DNA from 3 places in the Roseobacter denitrificans OCh 114 genome. Region 1 is predicted to be linked to each of the others. Evidence: riboswitches for the same ligand, from Rfam matches in the RefSeq annotation. Region 1 holds a riboswitch; each other region holds the start of a gene.

What was found. Region 1 has a riboswitch for thiamine pyrophosphate ahead of thiM (hydroxyethylthiazole kinase). Riboswitches for the same ligand answer to the same signal wherever they lie in the genome.
Region 2: another riboswitch for thiamine pyrophosphate. It lies ahead of thiD (bifunctional hydroxymethylpyrimidine kinase/phosphomethylpyrimidine kinase); the one in region 1 lies ahead of thiM (hydroxyethylthiazole kinase).
Region 3: another riboswitch for thiamine pyrophosphate. It lies ahead of RD1_RS02585 (thiamine ABC transporter substrate-binding protein); the one in region 1 lies ahead of thiM (hydroxyethylthiazole kinase).

What each region holds. Positions count from the first base shown of each region.
Region 1 is NC_008209.1:3,470,929-3,475,492, reverse strand. Features, by position in the region: gene thiD (bifunctional hydroxymethylpyrimidine kinase/phosphomethylpyrimidine kinase) at 1-273, opposite strand, end outside; gene thiE (thiamine phosphate synthase) at 270-914, opposite strand; gene thiM (hydroxyethylthiazole kinase) at 911-1,684, opposite strand; TPP riboswitch at 1,732-1,820, opposite strand; gene RD1_RS16600 (TRAP transporter substrate-binding protein) at 2,086-3,060, shown strand; gene RD1_RS16595 (TRAP transporter small permease) at 3,128-3,622, shown strand; gene RD1_RS16590 (TRAP transporter large permease) at 3,609-4,564, shown strand, end outside.
Region 2 is NC_008209.1:718,137-722,700, forward strand. Features, by position in the region: gene RD1_RS03405 (dihydrodipicolinate synthase family protein) at 1-189, opposite strand, end outside; gene RD1_RS03410 (PfkB family carbohydrate kinase) at 288-1,157, shown strand; partial or broken gene RD1_RS21240 (hypothetical protein) at 1,438-1,721, shown strand; TPP riboswitch at 1,904-2,007, shown strand; gene thiD (bifunctional hydroxymethylpyrimidine kinase/phosphomethylpyrimidine kinase) at 2,064-2,843, shown strand; gene RD1_RS03420 (FAD-dependent oxidoreductase) at 2,840-3,820, shown strand; gene thiS (sulfur carrier protein ThiS) at 3,798-3,995, shown strand; gene RD1_RS03430 (thiazole synthase) at 3,997-4,564, shown strand, end outside.
Region 3 is NC_008209.1:539,426-543,989, reverse strand. Features, by position in the region: gene RD1_RS02600 (6,7-dimethyl-8-ribityllumazine synthase) at 1-159, shown strand, start outside; gene thiQ (thiamine ABC transporter ATP-binding protein) at 259-951, opposite strand; gene RD1_RS02590 (thiamine/thiamine pyrophosphate ABC transporter permease ThiP) at 938-2,494, opposite strand; gene RD1_RS02585 (thiamine ABC transporter substrate-binding protein) at 2,470-3,450, opposite strand; TPP riboswitch at 3,488-3,589, opposite strand; gene aroC (chorismate synthase) at 3,683-4,564, shown strand, end outside.

The DNA of each region.
Region 1 (4,564 bases):
ATCTGCCACAGCGGCTGCGATCACGGCATTGGCGATCATGCCGATCTTCACCGCATCCACACGGATGTCGTCGAAGATGGCTTTGATCTGGGCCTGCACAAAGGCGGGCGGGATCAGGTGAATGCCGCTCACGCCTTGCGTGTTCTGTGCGGTCAAAGCTGTGATGGCGTTCATGGCAAAGGCGCCATTGGCGGAAATGGCCTTGATGTCGGCCTGAATGCCTGCGCCTCCGGAAGGGTCAGACCCGGCGATACTGAGGACGTTGGGTATCATGCTTTATGCTCCGGTTTGAAACTATGAAAAGCGCCAGCCGCCGCCTGTGGATCGGGCTGACCACAGATGGCGGACACGACGGCCATGCCATCGGCACCGCTGGCCGCGACGGCGTTGGTATGGTCGTGTTTCAGACCCCCGATCGCGACAGTGGGCAGGGGCGACAGCGCGACCAGACCCGCCAGCCCGTCAAAACCGATGGGCTGCGCGTGGTCATCTTTCGTTGCCGTCCCAAAAACGGGCCCCAGCCCGAGGTAGTCCACCAGCGTGGGGTCTGCATCGCGCACGGTTTGCGCGGTTTCGCAGGACAGGCCCAGAATTCTGCCGGGGCCAAGCATCGCGCGTGCCTCAGCGGGGGTAATGTCGCCCTGACCGATATGCGCACCGTCCACATCTGTGGCCACGGCGGCGACGACATCATCGTTGATGACCAGTGGCACGCCGCTGCTCTGCAGGGCATTCTTGAGCGCGATGGCAAGCTCAATGCGCTCTGGGGTCTTTGCGTGTTTGTCGCGCAACTGCACCATCGTCACCCCTCCGGCCACGGCACGCTGAACCGTGTTCATAACACCGGCCTCGGCGCAAAGCTGCGGGTCCGTCACGAGATAAAGCCGCAAACGGTCTTTGAGCAGCCCCGTCATCTTATGACCTGCGCCAGTTCAAAAGGTTGCGTATTGGCAAGCGCGTCCAGAAAATGCATCTGGAAACTGCCCGGCCCGTCGGCGCGCTGTGCAGCCGTGCTGCCTGCTACCTTGAAATGCGCAAGTGCGGCCAGCGCTGCGTCAAAGGCCGGGCCTGTGGCCGCATATGCGCCCATCAGCGCCGTCTGTGAACAGCCCAAAGCCGTGACCTGCGGCATCAGGGACGAGCCGCCGGAAACCTGCGCTTCCCGCGTGCCGTCGGTCAGATAATCAACGGGTCCGGTGATTGCGACGACTGTGCCGAACTGTGCCGCCAGCTTTTTCGCCGCGCCTTGTGCTGCGTCTACACTGTCCCCGCTGTCCGCACCTTTACCGGCCCCCGTTTCCCCGGTCAGCGCCAGTATCTCGGAGGCATTGCCGCGCAGGATCGTGGGGCGCTGCGCAAGCAGTTGCTGGGCCGCTTCTCTTCGATATACGGAAATGAAATGTGCAACAGGGTCCAGAACCCATGGGATGTTTTGCGCGCTCGCTGTTGCTGCCGCCGCCATCATGCTGGCCTGCCAGGGGGTGGAAATCGTTCCGATGTTGATCGTCAGCGCACCGCAAATCGGCGTAAATTCGGCAATTTCTTCGGGGGCGTGCACCATGGCAGGCGATGCGCCCGCTGCCAGGACCACGTTCGCGGCGATGTTCATCGCCACGTAATTCGTTATGCAGTGCACCAAAGGGTTCTGGTCGCGCAAAGCCGTCAGCAGGTCGTGTGGAGCCATCTGTTTTCCTCGTTTCGCGGGCGAAAAGAGGCGTGATCCATGTAGCATAAATGCTCATGTGACCTCCCTCCGCCAGCATTATCTGGTTCAGGTTCAAAGGGTACGTCTCAGCTTTTCAGCGCCCCTGGTGATGCGACGGCTATTTGTTTTCGCGCGCGTCGTCAAACGGATTTGGCCCAAAGCGATTTATTCGGCGGCCGACACGCGGCCCGCTGCAGGACGCGCGCCAATCTGCACATCCCTGCCGCTTGAGGCGACGCCTTGCGATCCGCCGACGGGAAGGTTTATCCGATTGCACCCGGTTTAGTAAGTAAACAGTTGTTGCGTTATCGGTCGGACTTGACCCATACTGAGTGTATAGGGCGACGTTTGAAGAGCCGCCATAAAACTGGGAGGATTTTATGAAATACCTTGCTGTAGCAACATGCATTGCATTGGCGTCGGGGGCCACGACGACTTCGGCGACCGAACTCGTGGGCGCTGTGCAGTTTGATGAAAACCACGCCTTTACAAAAGCGCTTAGAGAATTCGAGCGTGTTGCAGGTGAATGCTCCGGGGGGTCGCTGACGTTTGATCTGCACCTGAACTCAGAGCTTGGACTTGAGAAGGATTACTTCGAAAACATGAGCCAGGGCATTGCGGTGGATTACGCCATTGTCAGCCCGTCGCATATGTCGACCTTTTCGCAAAAGGCACCCTTAATGGACATGCCGTTCCTGTTCCGCGACCTTGATCACTGGAATGCGGTGATGGAACAGGATGCGCTCGCGCCCCTTGCCGCGGATGTTTTGGCGCAGGCGGATGTGCGGCTGATCGGCTATGCGGGCGGTGGCACGCGCAACCTGATCGTAAACAAGCCCGTGACCACGATGGAAGAACTCGAAGGGCTGCCGATGCGCGTCATGGGAGCACCGATCCAGACCCGTATTTTCGAAGCCATCAAGGCGGCCCCCTCGGTCATCGCCTACAGCGAAGTGTATAACGCCATCCAGACCGGCGTGATCGACGCGGCTGAAAACGAGGCCGCAGGCATCGAACAGATGAAGTTCTATGAAGTCGGGCCGGAAATTTCGCTGACGCGCCATGCGATCACGGTACGTCCGATTGCGTTTTCGAACGCGACCTTTGAGCGGCTGACACCGGAAGAGCAGGCCTGTGTGATGGAAGCGGGCAAGGCCGGTGGCAAGCTGGGCCGCGATATTGAAAGCGGACAGGACAGTGAAAAGCTCGCGGCGATGGAAAAGGCGGGCTTGCTCCAGACCCATGAGTTCGTGGAACGCGACAAGCTTCTGGAACTCGCTGGTCCTGTCAAGCGGGCCTACGCCGAGGAACTCGGCGCCACGGATGTGCTTGAAGCGATCGAAGCGGTGAACTGATCCACCCGGGTTCCGCGCCTCACGGTGCGGAACCCAACCCTTTCTCTTGCAAAAAACGAGACGCGCTATGCGTATGTTTCTGGAAGGCTACTACCGCCTTCTGAAAATCCTCATCACCTTGTTGATGGCCGCGCTGATCGTGCCGGTCACGATGCAGATTCTGAGCCGCTATACAGGCATGGTGCCGCGCTATATCTGGACGGAAGAGATCGCGCGCTTCTGTTTTGTATGGATTATCCTGATCGGTGCGATGATCGCTGTTCGGGACGGCACGCATTTCGACGTTGATGTATTGCCCCATACGCAGAACCGATACGTTGAATTTGCGTCAAAACTGTTTGTGCACCTGTCCATTCTTGTGATGGCGCTGTCGTTCCTGTGGTGGGGGCGCGATTTCTTTGTGCTTGGTGCACGTCAACAATCCGAAATATCAGGTCTGCCCATGTGGATGATCTATGTCGCCTGGCCCATCGCGGGGGGCACATGGGCGATATTCACCGTTGAGCGCATATTCGATGATTTTCAGGCGCTGAAGACTGGAGCGATTGATGGGGCCGGGTGAAGTCGCTGCCATTCTGTTTGGCACCTTTGGGATCCTTGTCGCGCTGCGTGTGCCGGTCGCTTTTGCGCTGGGGCTGGCCGTGGTGCCGGTCTTTTTCATCGAGGATCGCCTGACGCCCGTGCTGCTCATGCGCGAGATGTTCAAAAGCTACAACGCCTTCATCCTGCTGGCGGTCCCGTTCTTTCTGCTGGCGGCCAACCTGATGAATGCGGCGGGCATCACCGACCGGCTGATCCGGCTGGCGCGTGCGATGGTGGGGCATCTGCCGGGTGGGGTGGGGCATGTGAATGTGGTTGTCTCCATGCTGTTCGCCGGCACCTCTGGCTCCTCTACGGCGGATGCGGCGGGCATCGGGTCGCTCCTGATCCCGCAGATGAAGAAAGAGGGCTACGATTCCTCTTTTGCGGTGGCCATCACGGCCTGTTCCAGCGTCATGGGGGTCATCATTCCGCCCTCGATCCTGATGATCGTCTGGGGTGGGCTGATGTCGGTGTCCATCGGAGGGTTGTTTCTGGCTGGCGTGGTGCCCGGCATTCTGATCGCGGGCTCGCAGATGATCACGGTCTATGTCTACGCCAAGCGGCGCGGCTACCCGGTGCACACACGTTCCACCTTGATGGAGCTTTTCCGCGCGGCAGCCGGCGCGTCTTTGGCGCTCATGACGCCGCTGATCATCGTGGGCGGCATCGTCGGCGGGTTTTTCACACCGACCGAAGCTTCGGTGGTCGCTGTCCTTTATTCGCTGTTTCTGGGCATGCTCATCTATCGCACCATCACGCCGCGCCAACTGCCGCACATCCTTTATGACAGCGCGCGTTTCGCCGCGATTACCCTGTTCTGCATCGGCACGGCATCCGCCTTTGGGTGGTGTCTGGCCTATTTCAAAATCCCTGCCACATTGGTGGCCTACATCGACCAGTTGGGTTTGGGCGTCATCGGAAT
Region 2 (4,564 bases), 1.4 Mb from region 1:
GGCGCCAAACACAGCCGGACGTTCGGATAGCGCAATGGATGCGCCTTCGCCAGTGGTGCCGAACAGGGTGACGCCGCGCGCGCCGGCGGCCATCACATCCGCAGCATGGCGCGCCATAAGAGCAGTATCAATTGGACCGGCAGCAGTGAACGGCGTCAAAAGTGCCACTGAAATCCCGATGTCGGCCATTTTTCCCCCGTGTAAATACTGATAAGTTCACCAGCTGCGCGTTGACTGTCAAGCTAACATGTTAGACTGTTGTTGAAAATAGTCACTTAGGTCTTGCAGTGCCCCATATCCTCTGCGCCGGTCTGATTACCGTTGATTTTACATTTGAGACAGATGGTTTCCCAGTCGAGGGAAACAAGCACCAGGCGCGGATGTCGCGTATGATGCCCGGCGGTGGTGCGTTGCTGGCAGCCTCTGCGATTGCAAAGCTTGGTGGACGTGTGGATCTAAAAGGCTGCGTCGGCGATGACGCGTTAGGCGCGCATGTGCGGGAAACCCTTTGCGCACGGGGCATTGGCACGGACCACCTACAAACGATAGCGGGCACGGGTACAGCGCGATCCGCCGTGATCGTCAGCGATGCCGGTGAGCGCACAATCATCAACCACCGCGCGCAAGCACTGTTTCCTGAAACGCCTGACATCCAATTTGATCATGATGCCGCCCTGGTCGATACCCGCTGGCCCGGCGCTGCCGTTCGTATCTTGCGAGCGGCGCGGATGGCCGGAAAATTGGGTGTGATTGATGCCGAAAGCCCGGTGCGCCTGTGTCACGAAGCTCTGCCATTGGCGAGCCACATCATTTTTTCCGAACAGGGCTTGAGCGATTATGCCGGGGCCTGCGACGCGGCAGCCCTGTCAGATGTCGCCCATGAACTGGGTGTCTGGGTTGCAGTTACCCGCGGGGCGCGCCCGGTCTTGTGCCATGATGGTGTAACCTTGACGCAGGTCTTGCCTTGTAAGGTGGATGCTGTGGATACTCTGGGCGCGGGTGACGTGTGGCATGGGGCTTTCACGCTCGCCCTTGCGCGCGGCGAAACTGCGGTTGCGGCGGCAAAATTTGGTAACGCAGCGGCGGCTGCAAAAGTGACGATGCCCGGGGGTCGTATGCCAGATCAGACAGACGTGGCGGCTTTCCTTGACTGTTGATCTGAGGTGTCGGCGGCTGTGCTCACGCCAACTTGGTGCCGCATCGCGTTCATAGCGGTGCGGATGATTTTTAAATCGCATGCGGACAGGATGACGGCGGTCCTCGATCCTGATGGCATTGTCTATCTGCAAGGCAGTGATCCGCGTGTTCAGAACCGGCATATAACTTTCCGACAGGGTGCTAAGGTCAAACCCACAGCTGGCTGGCCCGCCGCCTCACAAAGCTACACGGGCGCCATGAGTGATGTCTTGCCATCTGTCGTAATCTGCCAGAGCGGTATTGCCAAGTTGCGAGCGTTTCGAAGACGGCTACAGGTGGCAAGTTAACATTCCATCCCGCCCGCCGCGCCTGAAGGGTTTTTGCTCCCTTCGTGAGGTCATTGCCTACGCGGTCTGGGCATACCATCGGTTTGCTTTGAGTAGTGCAGTCAAAGACATTTGCGCGGAACGGCATATCATCGTGAGCCGGAAACCATTCCACTCTGCGTCAATTGATTTGGCGCAGATTTTACCGCCTGCATCCGGCGCGTCCGCCCCAAGCCGAACGACAAATGGCACGTGGACGCGACTTACATCCGGGTCGGCGGGAAATGGCGATATCCATGGCGGGTGGGCGTCGCGTGGTAGAAAATTCATAGTCGTGACCAATTTTCTTTTCCGAAGCCCAATTTCGTAAACATTCAGAACAATCCTCGCGAGGTCATTTATCCGTTTGACGCTTCTGCGCGATCAATTTAGAGGTGCACTCATATCTGTTGGGGTGCCCATAACCGGGCTGAGATGCACAAGCTGCAAACCCATTGAACCTGAACCGGTTAGGACCGGCGGAGGGAACAGCTTGCGGAACTCGCATCCGTTTTGTCCTGCTCCCTTCAGCTTCCTGACCCCTAAACCGAGGGCTACGACATGGTAGCAAGGGCGTTAACGATTGCTGGTTCCGACTCTGGTGGCGGGGCTGGTATTCAGGCCGACCTCAAGGCTTTTTCGGCTATGGGGGTTTATGCCGCCTCCGTTGTGACGGCGGTTACCGCACAGAACACCACAGCCGTTACAGCCATTCATCCTATCCCGGACGGGGTCGTCGCTGCGCAGATCAAAGCCGTTCTGAATGATATCGATATAGACGCGATCAAGATCGGGATGCTGGGCACACCGTCGCTGATCGCAGCCGTAGCGGATGCGCTGGCCGGCTATGATGGGCCGGTTGTGCTTGATCCTGTGATGGTTGCTAAATCAGGTGATACGCTGCTGGCCGATCATGCGATAAATGCGCTGAAATCTTCACTTTTCGGACGCGCGACCCTGCTGACACCTAACCTGCCTGAAGCGGCGAAACTGGTTGGCGCGGGCAGCACGCAGTCGCAGGCGGCCGCCCTTCTGGAGCATGGCGTCGGTGCAGTTCTGATGAAAGGCGGACATGCAGACGGAGAGACCTGCACCGACCATCTTGTCTCGCAAACAGGAACGCAAGAGTTTTCGGCCCCACGGGTGAATACACCTAACACCCACGGCACGGGATGTTCCTATTCCTCTGCGATCGCGGCGGGTCTCGCGCAGGGTATGGCGTTGAGCGATGCGGTATCGCGTGCGCACAGGTGGCTACATCAAGCGATTTTGCATGCCGATGACTTGCACGTCGGGCAGGGCCATGGGCCCGTTCATCACTTTCACGCGTTTTGGAAATGAGCGGCCCATTCACCATTCTGGGTGGCGGCGTTTGCGGGTTGGCAGTGGCGGCAGAATTGTCGTCACGCGGCGCGCAGGTCACACTCATTGATCCCAAGGGCGCGCCCGGCGATCATGCCTGTTCTTGGTGGGCCGGCGGCATGCTGGCGCCCGATTGTGAAGGCGTGAGTGCTGAGCCCGAGATCATGCGTCAAGGCCGCAAAGCGGCAGGGTGGTGGGAAAGCCAAGGCGGGATTGTAAATCACAAGGGCACGCTCGTTGTTGCGCTTAATCGCGATCAAAGCGATCTGGCAACTTTTGCGCGCCGTGCGCCGACCGCGACATCGCTGACAAAAACGCAGATCGCCGAGTACGAGCCGCTTTTGGCGGAACGTTTTTCCAAGGCGCTGTTCTTGGCAGATGAGGGACATCTTGACCCTCGTGCAACACTGACCGGATTGCATGCGCGGCTGGAGCAAAGAGGCGTGGGCTTTGGCGGCAATACCAACGGTCAGGTAATCGACTGCCGCGGGTTTGCTGCGCGCGATACCCTCACGGATTTGCGCGGCGTGAAGGGCGAGATGCTTGTGGTCCGCTGCCCCGATGCGACGCTGTCGCGCCCCGTGCGGCTGCTTCACCCGCGATTTCCACTGTATATCGTGCCGCGTGGCGACAATGTCTTCATGTTGGGTGCGACCCAGATCGAAACCGGCGAACGCGGGCGCGCGACGCTGCGGTCTGTTATGGAATTGATGAATGCGGCCTACGCCCTGCACCCCGCTTTTGGTGAGGCAGAGCTGTTGGAAATTGGCGTGGATGCACGCCCTGCCTTTCCAGACAACCAACCGCGCATCCGGCGGATTGGTGATGTGATTTATGTAAACGGTCTGTTTCGGCACGGATTTCTGCTTGCACCTGCACTAGCGCAGATGACGGCGGACCTGTTGCAAAAGGGCAAGATACCGGAGGTTTGGTATGAAGATCATCGTGAACGGTGAAGCACTTGAGACAGGCGCGCCCACACTGGCCGCGCTCTTGGAAGAGCTTGGGAAGGCTGAGGCCAAGGTGGCCACCTCGCTGAACGAGACATTCGTGTCCAGGCATCAGCGCGCCGAGAATTCTTTGCAAGAGGGGGATCGCGTCGAAATCGTGGCCCCGCGACAAGGAGGATAGAATGCCCATTTTTTACGGCACAGAAGTGACATCCCGGCTGATGCTGGGCACCGCGCAATACCCGTCGCCCGCAATTTTGGCGGATGCTTTTCGCCGCTCGGACGCAGGGATTGCCACGGTTTCAGTGCGGCGCGAGGCGGGTGGTGATCAGGCGGGGCAGGATTTCTGGGGGTTGATCCGGGATCTGGGTGTCGCCGTGCTTCCCAACACCGCAGGCTGTTATTCGGTGCGCGAGGCCGTGACCACTGCCCAGATGGCGCGCGAGTTGTTCGACACCAACTGGATCAAGCTCGAGGTCATCGGCCACACCGATACATTGCAACCTGATCCCTTCGGGCTCGTCGAAGCAGCCGCACAACTGGCCGAGGACGGGTTTGAGGTGTTCCCTTATTGCACCGAAGACTTGGTGCTGTGCGAGCGGCTGGTCGAGGTCGGTTGCAAGGTTTTGATGCCATGGGGCGCACCCATCGGCACCGGCTTGGGGCTGAACAACATCTACGGTCTGCGCAGCTTGCGTGCGCATTTTCCCGATACGCCACTGGTCGTGGATGCAGGTCTTGGATTGCCCT
Region 3 (4,564 bases), 1.2 Mb from region 1:
GTGTTATCCGTATCCCTGACACCGCATCATTATCAGGAAACCGATCATCACAACGAGATCTACCGCAGTCATTTCGTCACCAAGGGGCGCGAAGCGGCACAAGCGGCCTTGGGAATCCTGAAAACCCGTCAGTCACTGAGCGCGCGCAACGCCGCCTGAAGCGTCCGACGAAATACCGGGCACAGCGCATATCACATGACGCGGTGAAATCTCTGATTTCAGACAGCACTGGGTGATCCGGGTTTTTGGCATGACGCTTTAACCAAGGTAGGCGCGCAATGCAGGCGGCGGGTTGTTCATCAGATCCGCCGCAGGTGCAGGCGCGTGCGCGCGCCCGCCTTCAACAAAGATCACATCATCTGCAATCCGCGCGACGTCTTCTGGCGCATGTGTCACCATCAGCAGCGTGGCCCCGGTTTCCCCCGCAAGCGCCGCGACCAGATCAAGCATCTCATGTCGCAAGGCAGGACCAAGCGCGGCAAAGGGTTCGTCCAACAGCACCAGCGGCTTATTCTGCACGAGAACGCGCGCCAGTGCCGCGCGGCTTTGCTGCCCACCTGACAAGGCCCCCGGCAGGCGCGCCTCAAACCCCGCGAGGCCAACCCGACGTATGGCGGCGGCAACATGCGCCTTGTCATCCGCGCTGAGCTTGAGGTTGGGGCGCAAACCAAGGCTGACGTTTTGCGCAACACTGAGATGTGGGAACAGGTTGTTGTCCTGAAACAGCATCGCGATGGGCCGATCACCGGGTGGCGCGTCGCTTACGTCCTTGTCCGCCAGATGGATACGCCCGCGGGCAAGCGGGATAAAGCCACTGATCGCGCCCAGAATGGTTGACTTCCCCGCACCAGAGGGCCCGATCACCGCAACTTTGCGCCCCTGTTGCACCGTGAAATCCGCGTCCAGCGCGAAGCTGCCTTGGGCGATTGATACGTTGTCAAGTACGAGCATACCAGCGCGCCCCTCTGTCAAAGCTCCAGAAAATACCGAGCGCCATGGCCAGCAATATCAGCGCAGCACCCGCCGCCGCTTCGGTCTTATAGGCCCCCATCAAGCGATACATCTGCAAGGGCAGCGTTGTGCGATCCGGGTCCGCAAACAATGCGATGACGCCAAGGTCCCCAATCGACAGTGCGCCCGTCAGCCCAGCGGCAAACCCGATCTGCGGCAGCGCTCGCGGCAGGATCACCCAGCGCCACGTTGTCCACCCGGTCATGTTCAGGGTCATGCACAACCGCCCATGCGACTGCAGCGCCTCACGAATCCCCGGCACCACGATGCGCAGCGCAAAGGGCAGCGCCATCAGTGCATTGACCACTGCGGTTACCAAAAGCGACAGACTGACAGGATCGGCAATCGGGTTGATCAGGATGAACCACCCGGTGCCGATCATCAATGGTGATGCAGACAGACCCAAAAGGCCGATGGCCTCAACACTGCCACGCGCATGGATGGCGATCCAGCCGGCAAGTGGCAGCGCAACGGCCAACAGAACGCATACGCTGATACCAGCCACCCAAAGCGATGTCAGCGCCGCGCGCCATACCGAGGCGGGCACCTCTGGCAGGCCGATCAGCCCTGACACCGCCACCGAGAAAAGCGGCAGCAACAAAAACCCGGCACCGAGCAGGATCGCGACGCCGTCCCCGAACCGTTGCAGACCGCCGCGCCCGTCCCATCGTTGCACGGGTCGGTCCATCCCGCCGGTCAGCGATATCTGCGGGATGATCCAAAGCGCCAGCACGGCAGCGCCGCCCGCCAGAACAAGCTGGATCACCGACAGCAAAGCCGCCTTTGACAGATCAAAGTCAAAACGGAACGCCTGATAGATAGCCAGTTCGATCGTCGTCGCGCGCGGCCCGCCCCCCAGTGTCAGAGCAACCGCAAAGCTCGTCAGACAAATCACAAAGATCAAGGCAGCCGCACCGGGCAGAATACGGGCCAACAGCGGCACCTCAATGGTGCGAAAGATCACCCATGGCGACAGGTTCAGTTGCGCGGCAAGGCGAAACCGCTCTGCCGGGATGCTCTGCCAGCCTTGCAGCAAAAGGCGTGTGGCCAGCGGCAGGTTGAAGAACACATGGGCCAATACCACTCCGTGCAAGCCATAGATCGACACCGGCGGCAGACCCAAGGTGCCAAAGGCGGCATTCACCCACCCATTGCGACCGAAGACTGCCAGCAGACCCAGAACCGCCACGATGACCGGCAGGATAAAGGGCGCACCCAGCAAGGTGATCAGCAACTGACGTCCCGGCAGGTCACGCCGCGCCAGCGCACGAGCCAGCGGAATGGCCAGCGCCACGGATATCAGCGCGGACAGGACGGACTGCACAACGGTGAAGCGGATGGCTTGCCATTCCGCCGCCCCGAAGCCCGCGCTCGCCTCGGCCCGCAAACCGATGCCAAGAAACGCCAGCAGGACCGCCGCAACCACCAAAGTGCCCGCGACGATCCCCGCGTGTCCGCTTATTGGCTGAGCGCTGCGCGCCATGTCTCGATGGCTTCTGCCTGAAGCGCGGTTGCGTCCGCTTCGGAGTAAAACAACACCTTGTCCGGCAGCGGCAGCTGCGCCCAGCCTTCGGGCCATTGATCCTGCGGCAGCGCAGATGGCAACGACCAGTTGGCCTGCGGGATCGAGGATTGGAAGCTCTCGCTCATCACATAGGCCATGAAGGCATCGGCCAGTTCGGGCTGATCCGTCGCTGCGATCTTGCCGACGGTTTCGACCATGAAATAGTGACCCTCGGGGAAAATCGCGGCCTTTCTGGTGAAATCATCCTCGGCAAACATGTGGTAGGCGGGTGAGGTCGTGTAACTCAGCACCATGTCTGCTTCGCCATCGGTGAACATGCCGTAGCTGGCCGACCAGTCCTTGGTCACCGTCAGAATGTTCGGCGCCAGCTTTTCCCAGGCCGCGCCTGCATCATCACCGAAGACCGATTGCACCCAAAGCACCAGCGCCAGACCCGACAAGGAGGTGCGCGGGTCCTGAATGACGATTTTTACATCGTCGGGCATGTCCAGCATGGCCTCGAAACTCGCGGGCGGGTTGGCAACTGTCGCTGTATTGTAAACGAAGGCCGCATGCCCGTAGTTGAATGGCAAGAAGGTGTCATCCGTCCAATCAACCGGCAGTGTCAGCGCCCCGTTGTCTTGCCCATGCGGTGCAAACAAGCCGGTCGCGCGTGCTTTGGATGTCACATCCGACGTCAGACCCATCACGACATCAGCCTTGGTGCGCGCGCCTTCCAACAGCAACCGCGGCACAAGATCACCGGTCGAAAACTGCAGATCACACCCGCAAATCTCTTCAAACCCGGTTTCGATCATCGGGCCGGGCCCCCATTCGGAGGTAAAGTAATCGCCCGCGTAGACGGTAAGCACAGGTGTTTCAGCCGCAGCCTGCGAGGCCAACACGATGCCAGCAGTTATCAGAGTTCTTCGCATGATCTATCCTTTTCAAATGCGTCGAACGGCGAAAGAGGATGATATGCTCAACCTTCCCTCCGCCGGTTCTAACCGGTTCAGGTTCTACGGGTCCGCGCGCGTGCGCATCTCAGCCGGATTGGCCCCCCGAGGTACGCAGTGAGGTAATACGCGCGGCGGGGCTTGGCAAGCGATAAGGGCTTGAGGCGCTCGGTCTGCGCGGCTAAGCACCTGTTCTAAAGGAGCACCGTCGATGTCGATGAATTCATTTGGCCATCTTTTCCGTGTCACCACGTGGGGTGAAAGCCATGGCACCGCCCTTGGTGCCACTGTGGATGGCTGCCCGCCCGGTGTCGCAATTGACGCGGGCAAAATTCAGCACTGGCTGGACAAACGCAAACCCGGGCAGAACAAATATACCACGCAAAGGCGCGAGGCGGATGAGGTCAAAATCCTCTCCGGCACCTTCGAAGGGGTCACGACCGGCACGCCGGTTCAACTGATGATCGAGAACACGGATCAACGCTCCAAGGATTACGGTGATATCAAGGATAAATTCCGCCCCGGCCATGCGGATATCACCTATTTCCAGAAATACGGTGTGCGCGATTATCGGGGTGGCGGCAGGTCCTCGGCGCGCGAAACAGCAGCCCGTGTAGCCGCCGGTGGGCTGGCGCGCGAGGCGATCAAGTCCATCGCACCGGGGATCGACATCAAAGGCTACATGACGCGTATGGGCGCGCATGAAATCGACCGCTCCCGGTTCGACTGGGATCAGATCGACGCCAACCCCTTCTGGACGCCTGATGCGCAGGCGGCGGATGAGTGGGCAAGCTACCTCGATGGGCTGCGCAAGTCGGGCAGTTCCGTCGGCGCGGTGATCGAAGTCGTCGCGCGCGGGGTCCCCGCAGGTCTGGGTGCGCCGATCTATGCAAAGCTCGACACGGATCTGGCCGCCGCGATGATGAGCATCAACGCCGTCAAGGGTGTCGAGATTGGTGAGGGTATGTCCGCCGCCATGCTGACCGGTGAATTGAACGCCGATGAAATCTCGATGGGACGTGATGGCCCACAGTATTCATCGAACCATGCCGGCGGGATACTGGGCGGTATCAGCACCGGGCAGGATATTGTG